DNA from 3 places in the Endozoicomonas lisbonensis genome. Region 2 is predicted to be linked to each of the others. Evidence: predicted binding sites of a transcription regulator. Region 2 holds the regulator's gene; each other region holds the start of a gene.

Region 1 (5,321 bases), 1.0 Mb from region 2:
GAGCTAAAGCCTGTTCCGGAGGGCGACTATACCTTTATGCGCTGGCAGCAGCCGGGCAGGCCGGTGTAGAGAAGGCGCTTTCATGCCTGCACGCAGAACTGGTCAGGGATATGAAACTGATGGGCTGCAAAAACATTCAGGAACTTAGTAGAAATAACCTGAGATTCAGGTAGTCGTTTTTTGCCCGGAAAGGAAATACCGCGCTGACAACAGGAAAGGTATGTTTACTGCCGGTGACGCTTTGGATTAGACATTTTGTACCTTCTTGTGTTCCAAAATGACTGTGCTTAACTGTTGCGGCATGGCAGGAATAAAGCAGGACTGGAAGTATGGCGATCGGTATAGAATTCCAGACCAACTGGCAGGTTTATCAGGAGGCAAACACAGAACATCGAGCACCTCCCAGTCTGCAAGAATATCCAAAGACCACCCCCCTGTTCGGATCAAGAACCGGAATACCCGGCTATAGCATGGAGACCGACAGCAATGAAGTAGAATTCGTTGTTGAGCCTCCGTTTGATGAGACTGACAGTGGGCGCGCTCGTCTCATACAGGTCATGGATAATTTAACGGCCCACATTGCCATGATGGATAGCTATAACTGTTCAATGAGGAAAAGCTCCCACCCCCAGGTATTTTCAGCGAACGCTCCACCGGATGTCGTGATTATGCCGTATGGCAACAGGCCGACCAGTGCGCAACCACAAGTTACCATCGGCTTAAGACTCGGCCGTATCCGGGAATTTGTGATGGAAATGGGTCGTCTGGGGCTGCAGCCTTGCTCCAATTCGTTGTTCGACAGTGGTGCAGGCCAATCACCGTATTACTCACATCAATACCTGCGCGCTGCAGAAAAAGCTGCCGCCGGACCATTGCCCACAGATTCGGGGCAACCGCCAAGCAATAAGCTGAAAGGGTTATTGACAATGACAACCCAGTACCTGCTGGGCGGTGCAAAATCTGGTACCAGAAGCTATACCAAGAGTCTAACCTGGGCCATGGCCCGAACAGACTTCGCCAGCATGTTCGCGCAACTGCCATACTCCGAGCGAAGCTATTTCAATGCGAACCCGGATCGCTGGGTTCATTATGCCCTTGTGACTGCCGGCTTGGACAATGCCGGAAATACTGATCAGGCCGCCAGGGAATTTCTGGTGCAGGCCAGAATTTCTGATGTTCACACTCTGGACCACCCTGTACGTATCCCTATCACACGCGGAATGTGGCTGCGGGACATGGCCCTGGGCATTAATGCCATTGATCGTTTCTCTGAGCGGGGGACAAACACACCCGCTATGCACATGGCAGATGGCATTCACCGGTTAAGTGCATTAGGCAAGCTCGGCAATACCTTCGACCAGGTTGGTTTACCCAAAAAAAGCGACGAAAACAGGCGGCATCCGGGGGTTATTCTGGAACTGCGTCAAATGCGTCGCCATATACCTTATACAGAATGGAAACAGGTCGCTTTGGATGTGTTTGACTTTACTCGCCAAATAAATAACCGCAGCGACAAGGCTGGCGATCCCCCCGTGTACTTCACAGGCATTTCACAGTAAAAATCACTCATCGACCATTTTTGGTACATTCTGCAATACCGCTTTACCCGGATACCGATTAGAATACGCTCACACATCGCAATGACTTGATCATCAGGAGCCCTGATTTCTATGTCCTCACGTCGTGAGCTAGCCAATGCCATCCGTGCTCTGAGCATGGATGCTGTCCAAAAAGCCAAATCCGGACACCCAGGCGCCCCAATGGGTATGGCCGACATCGCCGAAGTGCTGTGGCGCGACTATATGAACCACAATCCGGCTAATCCGGAGTGGGCAGACCGTGACCGTTTTGTCCTGTCCAACGGACACGGTTCCATGCTCCTGTACTCCCTGCTGCACCTTTCCGGTTACGATGTATCCATCGAAGACCTGAAAAACTTCCGCCAGCTGCATTCTAAAACCGCTGGTCACCCGGAATACGGTTATGCGCCTGGCATCGAAACTACCACTGGTCCTCTGGGTCAGGGTATTGCCAACGCTGTCGGTTTTGCTGCTGCTGAAAAAGCACTGGCAGGCCAGTTCAACCGTGAAGGCCATGACATCGTAGACCACTACACCTACGTATTCATGGGCGACGGCTGCATGATGGAAGGTATTTCCCACGAATCCTGTTCCCTGGCCGGCACTCTGGGTCTGGGTAAACTGATTGTCTTCTATGACGACAACGGCATTTCCATCGACGGTGAAGTAGAAGGCTGGTTCACCGATGACACCGTTAAGCGTTTTGAGTCCTACAACTGGCACGTTGTTCCAGGTGTTGACGGTCATGACTCTGAAGCCATCAAGGCTGCGATTGAAGCCGGTCGTGCTGAAACTGACAGACCAACCCTGATCTGCTGCAAGACCGTTATCGGTTTTGGTTCTCCTAACAAAGAAGGCAAGGAAGAGTGCCACGGTGCGCCTCTGGGTGATGACGAGATCAAACTGACTCGTGAACGTCTGGGCTGGAACCACGGTGCATTCGAAGTACCTGCCAACGTTTACGAAGGCTGGAGTGCGAAGGAAGCCGGTGCTGCCAAAGAAGCAGGCTGGAACGAGAAATTCGAAGCTTACGCTGCGGCTCACCCGGAGCTGGCTGCTGAATTCAAGCGTCGTATGACTGGCGAACTGCCTGCTGACTTCTCTGAAAAAGCCGACGCTTACATTCGTGAGTGCCAGGAAAAAGCCGAGAAAGTTGCCAGCCGTAAAGCGTCCCAGAACACTCTGAACGCTTTTGGCCCGCTTCTGCCTGAACTGCTGGGTGGCTCTGCTGACCTGGCCGGTTCCAACCTGACTCTGTGGAGTGGTTGCAAGGGCGTTGAAAAAGACGACGCTGCCGGTAACTACCTGTACTACGGCGTGCGTGAATTTGGCATGAGCGCCATGATGAACGGTATCGCCCTGCACGGCGGTTTCGTACCTTACGGCGCAACCTTCCTGGTCTTCATGGAATACGCCCGTAACGCGGTTCGTATGGCTGCCCTGATGAAGCAGCGTTCCATCTTCGTTTATACCCACGACTCCATCGGTCTGGGCGAAGACGGTCCGACCCACCAGCCTATTGAACAGCTGGCGAACCTGCGCTCCACGCCAAACATGAACACCTGGCGTCCATGTGACACCGTTGAATCTGCGGTGGCATGGAAATACGCCATTGAGCGTAACGATGGCCCCAGCGCGCTGATCTTCTCCCGTCAGGGTCTGCCATGCATGGCTCGTGATGAAGAGAAAATCGCCAATATTGCCCGTGGTGGTTACATTCTGAAGGACTGTGCAGGCACACCTGACCTGATCCTGATCGCTACCGGTTCTGAAATCGAACTGGCTATGAACGCCGAAGCCAAACTAACCGAACGGGGTCGTAAGGTTCGCGTTGTATCCATGCCTTCTACGGAAGTGTTTGACGCTCAGGACGCAGAATACAAGCAGCAGGTTCTGCCTCTGGAAGTTCCGGCCCGTATCGCTGTTGAAGCCGCTCATGCTGACTTCTGGTACAAGTACGTAGGTCTGGACGGTCGTATCATTGGAATGACCTCCTTCGGTGAGTCTGCACCAGCAGGCGATCTCTTCCCATTCTTTGGGTTCACCGTAGAAAACATTGTGGCAGCGGCTGAAGACATGCTGGATTAATTTCCACTGCATTTTGTCGTATAGCTTGCGTCGCATAAAAGGGCTTCTGTTTAGAAGCTCTTTTTTTATTCACTCATGCTATTCATCCGCTCATGGTTTTTTATGAGCTCATGGCTTTTTATCTTCAACACAGGCTACCTGTTACAAAATTAACAAACATGTTAACCAATAGCTAAATCCCGACAAGCACCCTCTAAAAAACACACATATGACGCTAATCAATGTGTACCTTTGATAGTCTGTATAGTTATTGACCTGTATCAATATCACCCCTCTTGCCTCTCAATATGATGAAAAGGTATTCATTTTTCAGTGCTGTTACTGCGATTTCAGCTGAACCCGTTTTCTTATTTTGGGAGTTTTTCCATGTCTGCAATGAAATTCTTCATGCCTCAGGTTAACCAGATGGGTAATGGTTGCCTGGAAGCCTCTATTTCCGACATCACCAAGCTGGGTTTCAAAAAAGCCCTGATCGTTACTGACAAGGTACTGAACGACATTGGCCTGGTTGGCTCTGTTGTTGAAAAACTTGCCGAAGAAGGCATCACCTCCGTAGTATTTGATGGCACCCAGCCAAACCCGACCTGTGGCAACGTAGAAGCCGGCCTGAAACTACTGCAGGAAAACGACTGTGACTTCGTTATCTCCCTGGGCGGTGGTTCTCCACACGACTGTGCCAAAGGTGTTGCACTGGTTGCAGCTAATGGTGGCAATATTCGTGACTACGAAGGTGTAGACGTTTCTGAAAAGCCACAGTTCCCGCTGGTTGCGATTAACACCACTGCCGGTACCGCCAGTGAAATCACCCGATTCTGCATCATCACTGATGAAGAACGTCATGTAAAAATGGCTATCGTTGACAAAAACACCACCCCACTGATGTCCGTTAACGATCCTGCGCTGATGACAGGTATGCCTAAGTCCCTGACAGCCGCAACCGGTATGGACGCCCTGACCCACGCCGTAGAAGCTTATGTATCCATTGCTGCGACACCAGTGACCGACTGCTGCGCCATCAAAGCCATTGAGCTGATCAGCGAACACCTGGAAACTGCCGTAAACAACGGCGACGACATGGAAGCCCGTGAGCAGATGGCCTATGCACAGCTGCTGGCTGGTATGGCATTCAACAACGCCAGCCTGGGTTATGTTCATGCGATGGCACACCAGCTGGGTGGTTTTTACGATCTGCCACACGGTGTTTGCAATGCTGTCCTGCTGCCACACGTTCAGGCATTCAATGCGCAGGTGGCTCCTGAGCGTCTGGCTCATGTCGCCAAAGCACTGGGTGAAAACATCGAAGGTCTGACTGCTGAGGAAGCGGCTCAGAAAGCCGTTGAAGCGATCAAGGCACTGTCTGCCCGCATCGACATCCCGGCCGGTCTGAAGGCTCTGAATGTTAAGGAAGAAGACTTCCCGACCCTGACAGAAAACGCCCTGAAAGACGCGTGTGGCCTGACCAACCCTAAACAGGCTACTGCAGAAGAGATCACTGCTATCTTCGCAGCGGCAATGTAATCCCCATCGTCATCCCCGCGCAGGCAGGGATCCACTGTTCGTGGTGGGTTCCCGCCTGCGCGGGAACGACGAGGCTAAATTTTCAAATAATAATCATTTCTATCTAAGCTGATATATTTATATTCTGATTAATTT
Region 2 (5,321 bases):
TCAAAGAAATTGAGCTGCAGGCAGACCTGTATAACGAAGACCAGGAAGTGCAACAGCTACACCTTGGGGGCGGCACGCCTACTTTTCTTAATCAGGAACAGATTTCATCGTTGATGAACAAGGTATCTGAACATTTCAAACTGCCCCATGGGAGTGACATTGATTACTCCATTGAACTGGACCCTCGTGAAGTAGACTGGCCCATGATGTCGACATTGCGGGACCTGGGCTTTACCCGCATCAGCATTGGTGTTCAGGATCTGGACCCCGGAGTGCAACAGGCGGTTAACCGGGTACAAAGCGAAGCGCAAATTGAATCTGTTCTTGATGCAGCCCGCACCATGGCATTCAAATCTGTTCACATGGATCTGATTTACGGGCTGCCGCACCAGACGCTCGGCGGATTCATGACCACCATCGACAAGGTGATCGCGATGCAACCCGATCGCCTGTCACTGTTTAACTACGCTCACCTGCCACACCGCTTTATGCCACAGCGTCGAATAAATGAGAGAGACCTGCCACCTGCCGATGTCAAACTGCAGATTCTGCAGCAGGCGACCCGCAGGCTGCTGGACAGTGGCTATGTTTACATCGGCATGGATCATTTTGCGCTGCCCGATGACGAGCTGGCAGTTGCACAGGAAGACGGCACACTGCATCGCAACTTTCAGGGTTATACCACACACAGCCAGTGTGACCTGGTGGGCATGGGCGTATCTTCTATCAGCAAGGTAGGCAATACCTATGCCCAGAACTATACGGATATGGCTGAATACCAGTCTGCTATCGAGCAAAACCAGTTGCCGCTCAAGCGCGGTCTGAAAATGACCAGAGATGACCAGATTCGTCAGAGTGTCATCAACGAGCTGATCTGCCATTTCAGACTGAAACCAGAAAAAATTGAGCAGCAATATACGATTGATTTTCCCAGCTATTTTCTGTCTGAACTGATCAATTTAAAACCATTGGAACAGGATGGTCTGATTACCATAACCCCCGAAATCCTGGAAGTAACACCGGCAGGCAAACTGCTGATACGAAATATCTGCATGATGTTTGACCGATATTATCAGGAGCAAAAGAATATGAAGTTCTTTTCTAAAGTTATTTAGTCTGGTTAACGTTATGCATGGATCAGAGGTTAGTAACCTCTGATCCATGCAGTGCCTCAATAAATCAGCAACAATAAAAAACACCTGCGACCTACAGATCACTGCACAAAAATAATCGCACATACCCTGCCCTAAACCCCGAAAAATGACAAAGCATTCACCAATACAGCTAGCTATTAACCGCAATATAATGCGACTTACCGAATTAAGTTTAAAAAACGATCAATATCAACATTCGTAAGTCAACACCGCACTTACACTTTCTAAATATTTTCCATAAAATAGTCAGCGTTTTGCATTTAAGACCTTGAGGGCACTCAATGACGTCTAAGCCCAACGTCCGACAACCAAGCCATGTGGCCTGCAGGGATTGCAGTCTCAGCTCTCTGTGCCTGCCGCTGGCGTTGAGTGTGAAAGACATCGACAATCTGGATCGAATCATAAAACGCGGCCGCCCGCTGAAAAAAGGCGAGCACCTGTTTCTGGAAGGAGACCCGTTCGACAGCGTATACGCTGTGCGTTCCGGGGCTATCAAAACCTACACCGCGACTAACGAAGGTGAAGAACAGATTACTGCCTTCTACCTGCCAAGCGAAATTCTCGGTCTGAGTGGTATGGACACCGACGTGTATCCGGTATCCGCCCAGGCCATGGAAACCACCATGGTGTGTGAGATTCCGTTTGAGCAGCTGGAAATGTTGTCTGACGACTTCCCGGAGCTGCGTCGTCACCTGATGCGCCTGATGAGCAAAAAGATCAGGGAAGACCAGCAAATGATGATGCTGCTGTCCAAGAAGAATGCAGACGAGCGTATCGCTACGTTCCTGATCAATCTTGCCAGCCGCTTCCGTCGTCGTGGTTTCTCGTCCCAGTCTTTCAGACTGTCCATGTCCCGTAATGAGATGGGCAACTATCTGGGTCTGGCAGTAGAGACGGTTAGCCGTGTTTTCACTCGTTTCCAGAAAAACGGCCTGATTTCGGCTGTTGGTAAGGAAATTGAAATTCGTGACGCAGTTCAACTATGCTCTCTGGCTGGCGGGAAAGCCGCTGATATTGAACAGATCATTGCAGCAAACTGATTTGATGTAACCTGTTCACACTGCCGTACAGTCCGATGGCTCCGTACGGCAGTGGTTTTCCCCAAGCCATGATCGGCACTTTCACAGCATATGGTTGCCACTCAATGATCATCGACGATTTTTATCTCAAGTCCCAGATTCGCACTGTTCCCGACTGGCCCAAGCCAGGCATCCTGTTCCGGGATGTTTCCACCATATTTGAAAACCCCAAAGCCTGGCGTGGCGTGATGGACAGCTTTATCCACCGTTACATGGAGCTGGATTTCAGCCATATTGGTGCAATGGATGCCCGGGGCTTTCTGATCGGCTCCAACCTTTCCTATGTACTCAACAAGCCCCTGGTCCTGTTTCGTAAAAAAGGTAAACTGCCCGCCAAAACCATCTCGGTAGAATACGACCTGGAGTATGGCACTGCCAGTCTGGAAGTTCATGCCGACAGTTTGCACAAAGGCGACCGGGTCTTACTGGTTGACGACCTGATCGCAACCGGCGGAACTCTGCTGGCAGCGGTTCAGCTGATTGAAAAACTGGGCGCAAAAACCATTGAAGCGGCAGCGATTATGGACCTGCCTGACCTTGGCGGCTCCCGTCGTTTGCAAAATGCAGGCGTTCCCACCTTTTCGTTGTGCGCCTTTGAAGGGGAATAGATTCTGTTGCAGAGAGAATCAGCAGCTTCTCTCTGTACTTACAGATTATTGTCAAAATGGCAGATGCTTCAGTATTAAGCCAGTGATACGATAAAACGAGTATTCAACCTCATGAAGGATCAAGGCATGGGAATTTGTGCAAAGGAGTTGCGCCATTATGTTGTCCGTCCCACCCTGAAGCATCTCAAAATGTGGAGCCCAACCGCCGAGAACCTGTTGCTGGGAACAGCGGCCAGAGAATCAGAGCTGGGATTTCATATCAAACAGGACCATCATCGGGCTCTGGGGATTTATCATATCTCTCCCCGTATGCACCGAAATATCTGGGACTTTTACCTGGCTAAAAGGTCAGAACTGTCGAGCCTGGTCAGAGGCCTGGCCAGCCAGAGAGAATTTCTGTGCCACCCTCACCATGAGCTGGCCACCAATCTCTCCTACGCAACGGCGATTGCATGGCTGATTTATTGCCGGACTGAAAAAAGCATTCATTCCTTACCGGAAGACGATATCGAAGGGCTGGGCAAACTGTGGCACAACTATTTTCACCGACATAACCCGGGTTCAGTGCAAAGCTTTGTAGACAGTTATGAAAGGCTGATCACAGGGGAAACCAGCCAGACTACTGCAAACCAGGCCGATACCATGATTCGCAGCCTTTAATCAGCCCCCGTTGTCCCGGGCTTCTGCACACTTGATACAAAGGTCGGCATAAGGCATAGCTTCCAGCCGGGCGGGAGCGATCTCGCCACCACAGCCGTCACAATACCCATACTCATCATTATTCATACGATCCAGAGCGAGATTGATCTTATTCAGCTCAATTCTGGCCTCGTTCCCCAGTGCATCAATAACTTCATCATTTTCCCGCTCCTGAGCCTGCTCAGACCAGTCGGCACTGGCTTTGCGAGTGACGTCTTTTTTGATGTTATGCAACCGCTCATTGAGTGCTTCCCGACGGCTCAGCATCCAATCTCTCAACTTATTGTGATCACTCATAAAAATCCCCTGAACATTGCGTTTATCGAAGATTATTGTTAGTACTGGCTATCCCTGAGTTACCGTTAATTCAGCTTAAACAGTCATGAGCGAAGGAATTTATTCGGCAAACCGAAAAGCACTGCCCCTGAATGGTTTATACAGGTTAAGTCAACAATCCCTGATAGTGTTCTGATTCATAGCCAACTGTCTATTTTCAGCACAGATTAAAGTTAGCGGATGATTTCAACCCTGTAGAACATTTTATCTCATATAATGACACACTCTGCATATACCGAAACAGCACCAGAGCATTGATCTACATCAACAACGCTCCCCGGGTGACTGTTGGTAGAAGCACCGGATTGCGGCTGAATATTGCACACAGCTATAATCTCCGGCTTTAATTCCGAATCAGTGTTCTAAACCTATGAGTTCGTCCACCCTGACTGGCGCAGAAAAATACAGTTTCAATAAACTCCAGAAAAAACTGAGACGCTTTACCGGTAAAGCCATCGAAGACTTCAATATGATTGAGGAGGGTGACCGGATCATGGTCTGTCTGTCAGGGGGTAAAGACAGCTACACCATGCTCGACATCCTGATGAGCCTGCAGAAAAGCGCCCCCATTCGTTTTGAGCTGGTCGCCGTTAACCTGGACCAGAAGCAACCGGGCTTCCCGGAGCATATTCTGCCTGAATATCTGGACAGTGTCGGAGTGCCTTACCACATTATTAACCGCGATACGTATTCCGTGGTAAAGTCCAAAATTCCGGAAGGCAAAACCACCTGCGGTCTGTGTTCCCGCCTGCGCCGTGGTACGCTGTACTCCTTTGCAGAGGACATCGGTGCCACCAAGATCGCTCTGGGCCATCATAAGGACGACATTGTTGAAACCATGTTCCTGAACATGTTCTATGGTTCGCGCCTGTCTGCCATGCCTCCCAAGCTACGTTCAGACGACGGTCGCAACGTGATTATCCGTCCCCTGGCTTACTGCCGTGAGAAAGATATCAGCCGTTTCGCACAAATACAGAACTACCCGATTATCCCCTGTAATCTGTGTGGCTCCCAGGAAAACCTGCAGCGCCAGAACATTAAAGCCATGCTGACAGAATGGGAGAAAAAGCACCCAAGCCGAATCGAGTCCATCTTTACAGCTATGCAGAATATTGCCCCTTCCCAGATGGCAGATACCGAACTGTTCGATTTTGCCAGCCTGACGGTTGATCGCTCCGGCGAACGCAAGCCTTATGAGTTTGAAGACAGCCAGGAGATATTCTCAGGCAATATTCCCGAAGCAACACCTTCCTCTGAAGACGATACCGTGCAGGTCATCAATTTCGAACCAGCCTCTGCCTGATCCGTTTTCGCCGTATCGCTAATCCTGACTCTGGCTTGTTGTTCACAGCGACAAGTCAGAGGTTCAAACCTGCCTACTGACAAGCGCAACAGAAATATCATCAAAAAGTTCCGGATCGGGGTAAACCGTTAAGCGTATTCGA
Region 3 (5,321 bases), 2.9 Mb from region 2:
AGAAGCGTTGCTTTATGAGAAGGATTCGGGACTGGGGAAGCTATAGCTTTAAAAAAAAGCCTCCCCACCAACAGACTTGCAGGGAGGCTTTTCCAACACTCGGATTGTCTCAGTTCATCAGAAGAAGAAAGAGACCGCCAGCAGCAGAACCATACCAAACAGCATGGCAGGACGCTGGAACAGGTTCGCTTCTTTCAGCTCGGAACCCTTGATCACAGGAATAACCGTTGCCAGAGCCGCTACCGGACCACCGGTCAGGTAGTACTGCATCACTGCGCCGCCACCAGCAGCCATAACAGCCAGACCCAGCGGGCTTGCTTCCGGAACTGCGGTCATCACCGCCTGCAGGAATGGAATGGAGATGGCAGCGGAAGCACCGTTAGACTGGGTGATAAACGACGCAATACCCGCAACAATCAGCATGCTCTGCAGAGGCGCTACCGTCAGCATTGGGCGGAACAGGTTAGCGATAGAGTCTGCCATACCGATGTTGTTGATCACGGAAGACATAAACAGGAAGCCAATGGTAGCCACCAGTGGTGTCGCAATACGACCCACGCCGTTCAGCATGAACTGTTCAGCCTTGGAGAAGCATGTAGCGCTCAGAACCATAGTAACGATACTACTCAGGACACCAACGACAAAGATCGGGTAACCCAGTACGAAGCCAACCATCAGCACCAGGAAAGGCATCATGGTTTTCCAGAAGGCGTAGTTGTGTTCGCTGCTTTCAAACTCTTTGGCGATAGCATTCACTTCTTCATCAGTCATAGGGCCGTTTTTCGCGGTTTCCTTACGCAGACGCATGAAGCTGAAGGCAAAGATAGCCAGGGAAATCAGCACACCGTAAACGTTGATCATACCGAAGCCGATGCCGGTAATCGCAACCACTGCCACCTGAGTCGGATGAGTGAAGCCACCAAAGTTACCCAGATGACCCGCATGAGCGTGTACACCGGCAGACTTGGAAGGGTTCACACCAAGCTTGGAGCTGGCGGCACCGGTCAGTACAGCGGTAATGGCTGGCTGGGTGAAACCGGTCAGCATACCGATGAAACCAGCAGCAATACCACCCGCCGTAGCAACACCGGCACCACCACCCAGACGACGACCGACTTTAATGATGTTGCGGATGATCACGTCCAGGAAGCCAACACGTTCCATAACGCCAATGAACATCAGTACACCCGCCATATCGGCGATAACCGGGTTCAGACCACCGTTGATCAGTGATGTGACGGAGGGGCCTTCACCACCGGTCATCGGGAAGCCAGCGATCATGGCTGTGATAAAAGAACCGACAATAGCGGTCAGATAAAGAGGGGTACGGCCGGATATCATTAATAATAATGTTATCCCCATTACAATTTGCGCTACCAGCATAACTATTTAATATAATAACTATAAATGAGGGAGCGCCGACTATACGCAAATCGAATCTATCAAATTTTGATCAATATCAAATATATTAACTATTAGGTAAATAAGTACATTTAAATTTCTGATAATACCCGTAAAATTTCGCTTTATTGTCACAGTTAAGTGGAAATGCACACCCGTTAACCTTAAATATCAACAGTTCAGGAAATATATACGACAAAGTAACAATACTTATCTATATCTGGGTAAATATCGACCTGTCTTGATATGAATCATAACCAGAGCTGCAACAGACCATCTATCATCCGACCCCCTTAGCATGATTAATACATTAAATAGTTTGTAACTGTCGAATGAAAAACTGGCTGAATAAAACCCCGTTAAGTCGCCGGAGCTTTGCAAAGTGGGGGGCGGCGCTGAGTGGGGCCGCCTTTACAGCAGGCTCAGCGTTGCCTCTCAAATCCATTGCTAGTAGCAAACCGTCCGGAAAAACCCCTGAAATCAAGTCTGTGTGGTCAGCCTGTACGGTTAACTGCGGTTCCCGCTGTGCATTAAGGCACCAGGTTCAGGACGATCAGATTATTGCCACCCATACCGACAATACCGGTAATGATGAATATGGCCATCATCAGGTACGTGCCTGTCTGCGCGGGCGCTCTTTTCGTCAGCGGGTATACAACCCTGATCGTCTGAAATACCCGATGAAGCGCGTCGGTCAACGCGGCGAAGGTCACTTTGAACGCATCAGCTGGGAAGAAGCGTTTGACACCATTGCCGATAACCTGAAACGCATCAGAAAAGACTATGGCAATGAAGCCATTTATATCAATTATGCGACAGGTACTCTGGGTGGAACGATCTCCAAATCATGGCCTCCGGGTTCCAGCCCGATTGCCCGGCTGATGAACTGCTGGGGCGGTTACCTGAATCACTACGGTACTTACAGTACCGCCCAGATCGCTATCGGTATGCCATACGTCTATGGCTCCAACATGAACAACTGCAGTTCTGACCTGGTGAACTCAAAGCTGATCATCAACTTTGGTAACAATCCGGCAGAAACCCGCATGAGTGGTGCCGGTGTTGTCTATCAGATGGCCGAAGCCAAAGAGCGTGGCAACATGCGCATGATCACCTTTGATCCCCGCAAAACCGACAGCACATTAAGCGACAATGACGAATGGGTACCTATTCGTCCGGGCACCGATGCAGCTCTGGTCGCAGGCATGGCCTGGGTGATGATCAGGGAAAACCTGGTGGATACCGACTTCCTGACCCGTTATACCGTAGGTTATGACGAAGACAGTCTGCCCGCCGGCGCACCGAAAGGTTCTTCGTGGAAATCCTATATTCTCGGTCAGGGAGCGGACGGCATTGAAAAGACGCCGGAATGGGCTGCACGAATTACCTCGGTTCCAGCCAGAACCATCATCCGTATTGCCCGTGAAATCGCGCTGACCAAACCCTGTAACATACAGCAGGGCTGGGGTTTGCAGCGTACCGCCAATGGTGAACAGGCGGCTCGTTCCATCGCCATGCTGGCGGTGATGACCGGTAATGTAGGCATTTCCGGTGGTGGTACAGGCGCACGGGAATCGTCCTACGCGATGCCGTTCGCAGCCTTCCCGACACTGACCAACCCGGTTTCGACCTCCATTCCGATGTTCCTGTGGACCGACGCCATTACCCGCTACCATGAAATGACGGACAAAACCGACGGTATTCGTGGTGCGGAAAAGCTGAATCAGCCCATCAAGTTTATCTGGAACTACGCCGGTAACTGCATCATCAACCAGCATTCGGACATTAACCGTACCCACGACATTCTTCAGGATGACAGTCAGTGCGAAATGATTGTCGTGATCGAAAACCACATGACGTCCAGTGCGCGTTACGCCGACATTCTTCTGCCAGACCTTACTGCGGCTGAACAGCCTGACTTTTCGCCTGCTGGCAGCTCAGGCAACATGGGCTACGTCATTTTCACCGACACCGCTGTTTCGCCACTGTTCGAATGCCGTTCTGTATACGACATGTGTTCAGAGGTCGCAAAACGTCTGGGGGTGGAAGAAGCCTTTACCGAAGGGCGTGATCAGGAAGCCTGGCTGCGCCATATCTATGCGCAGGCTCAGCAAAATAATCCAGACCTTCCGGAGTTTGATGCATTCCGCCAGATGGGCATTGTTAAACAGAAGAATCCGGGCAAGCCTAATATTGCTTACGAAAGCTTCCGTAAAGACCCGGAAGCCAGCCCTCTGGGTACACCATCAGGGAAAATTGAAATTTACTCGGAACGCCTTGCCGATATAGCAGCCACCTGGACCCTCAATGAAGACGATATCATTACACCACTACCAGAGTACGCTCCTTCCTGGGAAGGCCATGAATCAGAGCTGACCAGTAAATTCCCGCTGCAGCTGTTTGGTTTCCATTACAAGTCCCGTGTCCATTCAACGTATGGCAACGTCGCGCTGGTTGACGACGCCTGTCGACAGGAACTGTGGGTTAACCCCATCGACGCTGAAAAACGTGGCATTAAAGACGGTGACATGCTGAAAGTCTGGAATGACCGGGGTGAACTGCGTATTCCAGCCAGAGTGACCGAACGTATTCTGCCCGGTGTGATCGCCATGGGTCAGGGTGCCTGGTACAAACCGGATCGCAAGGGAGTCGATCACGGTGCCTGCATTAATACACTGACAACACAACGCCCGTCGCCACTGGCAAAAGCAAACCCACAGCATAGCAACCTTGTCGAAATTGCCAGGGTATAAGGGATCAGTAGACCATGACTCAATACGGATTTTATATTGATACTGCCCGCTGTACCGGGTGCAAAACCTGTCAATTGTCGTGTAAAGACGATAACGACCTTGATATTGGTGTGAACTGGCGTCGGGTTTATGAATACGGCGGTGGTCGCTGGCTTCAGAATGAAGACGGCACCTGGGAGCAGAATGTTTTTGCTCACTATGTCTCCATCAGCTGTAACCACTGCTCAGAGCCTGCCTGTGCCAAGGCCTGCCCCACCGGAGCCATGCACAAACGGGAACAGGATGGCCTGGTCGCCGTAAACGGCGATGTCTGCGTTGGGTGTCGTTACTGCGAAATGGCCTGCCCTTACGGGGCTCCACAGTTTGACCCGAAGAAAAAAGTCATGACCAAGTGTGATGGCTGCTTTGCCAGAGTTGAACAAGGTGAAAAGCCCATTTGCGTGGACTCCTGCCCTCTGCGCGCCATTGAGTTCGGACCGGTTGAAGAACTGCGCGCCCGTTACGGCGACAGGGCAGATATTGCGCCACTACCGGAAGCGTCCCTGACCCGGCCTAATCTGGTCATTCGTACCTCTAAAAATGCACGCCCATCCGGCGACACTTCCGGACGGATTATGAACGTGCGGGAGAATTTAATCATGGATCAGTTATCTCTGGTATTTTTCACCGTACTGGCGCAGGTCGCCGTTGGTATTTTTATCGCTCTGGGGCTGTTTGAGCTGCTGGCAAAACCGGATGCCAGAACACTAAACAAGTCATTTATTGCGGTCTGGGGGGTTCTGGGGATTGCCGCTTTAGCCTCCATGACCCACCTGGCTCAGCCATTACGAATGTTCAATGTTCTGATCGGCGTCGGGCATGGCTCGCCACTGAGTCTGGAAATAATGGCCCTGACACTGTTTGGTGGTACTGGCGTGGCTTTCACCGCCATGCGCCTGTTTAACATTGCCCGACCCTTGCAGAAATGGGTGCTGGTCGTTGCAATGATTCTGGGCGTTGTACTGATCAGGGCGATTGCCAGTGTTTACACACTGCCAACAGTACCTACCTGGGATTCTGGCTGGACCACCTTCCAGTTTCTGATGACCGCTGCAATCGCTGGCCCGGTGGGGGCTTCGGTCCTGCTGCGTCTGGAGTCCGGCACTCTGGGCAGTGTTCAGGCAGCTG

What was found. Region 2 encodes FNR, which switches genes on or off when oxygen is low (the NO sensors DNR and NnrR bind a similar motif). Its sites were predicted from a motif close to TTGATNTANATCAA; they were not measured.
Region 1: a site for FNR is predicted at 3,919-3,932, ahead of yiaY (L-threonine dehydrogenase). Genes of this name have one in related genera too.
Region 3: a site for FNR is predicted at 1,450-1,463, ahead of V5J35_RS05065 (DMSO/selenate family reductase complex A subunit). Genes of this name have one in related genera too.

Annotation. Positions count from the first base shown of each region.
Region 1 is NZ_JBEWTB010000002.1:2,792,966-2,798,286, reverse strand. Features, by position in the region: gene V5J35_RS13520 (alpha-hydroxy acid oxidase) at 1-173, shown strand, start outside; gene V5J35_RS13515 (hypothetical protein) at 330-1,559, shown strand; gene tkt (transketolase) at 1,671-3,668, shown strand; gene yiaY (L-threonine dehydrogenase) at 4,035-5,186, shown strand.
Region 2 is NZ_JBEWTB010000002.1:3,814,706-3,820,026, reverse strand. Features, by position in the region: gene hemN (oxygen-independent coproporphyrinogen III oxidase) at 1-1,115, shown strand, start outside; gene fnr (fumarate/nitrate reduction transcriptional regulator Fnr) at 1,436-2,194, shown strand; gene V5J35_RS18145 (adenine phosphoribosyltransferase) at 2,299-2,841, shown strand; gene V5J35_RS18140 (hypothetical protein) at 2,968-3,501, shown strand; gene V5J35_RS18135 (TraR/DksA family transcriptional regulator) at 3,502-3,837, opposite strand; gene ttcA (tRNA 2-thiocytidine(32) synthetase TtcA) at 4,247-5,179, shown strand.
Region 3 is NZ_JBEWTB010000002.1:912,711-918,031, forward strand. Features, by position in the region: gene V5J35_RS05055 (STAS domain-containing protein) at 1-46, shown strand, start outside; gene V5J35_RS05060 (hypothetical protein) at 118-1,362, opposite strand; gene V5J35_RS05065 (DMSO/selenate family reductase complex A subunit) at 1,734-4,154, shown strand; gene V5J35_RS24330 (DMSO/selenate family reductase complex B subunit) at 4,169-5,321, shown strand, end outside.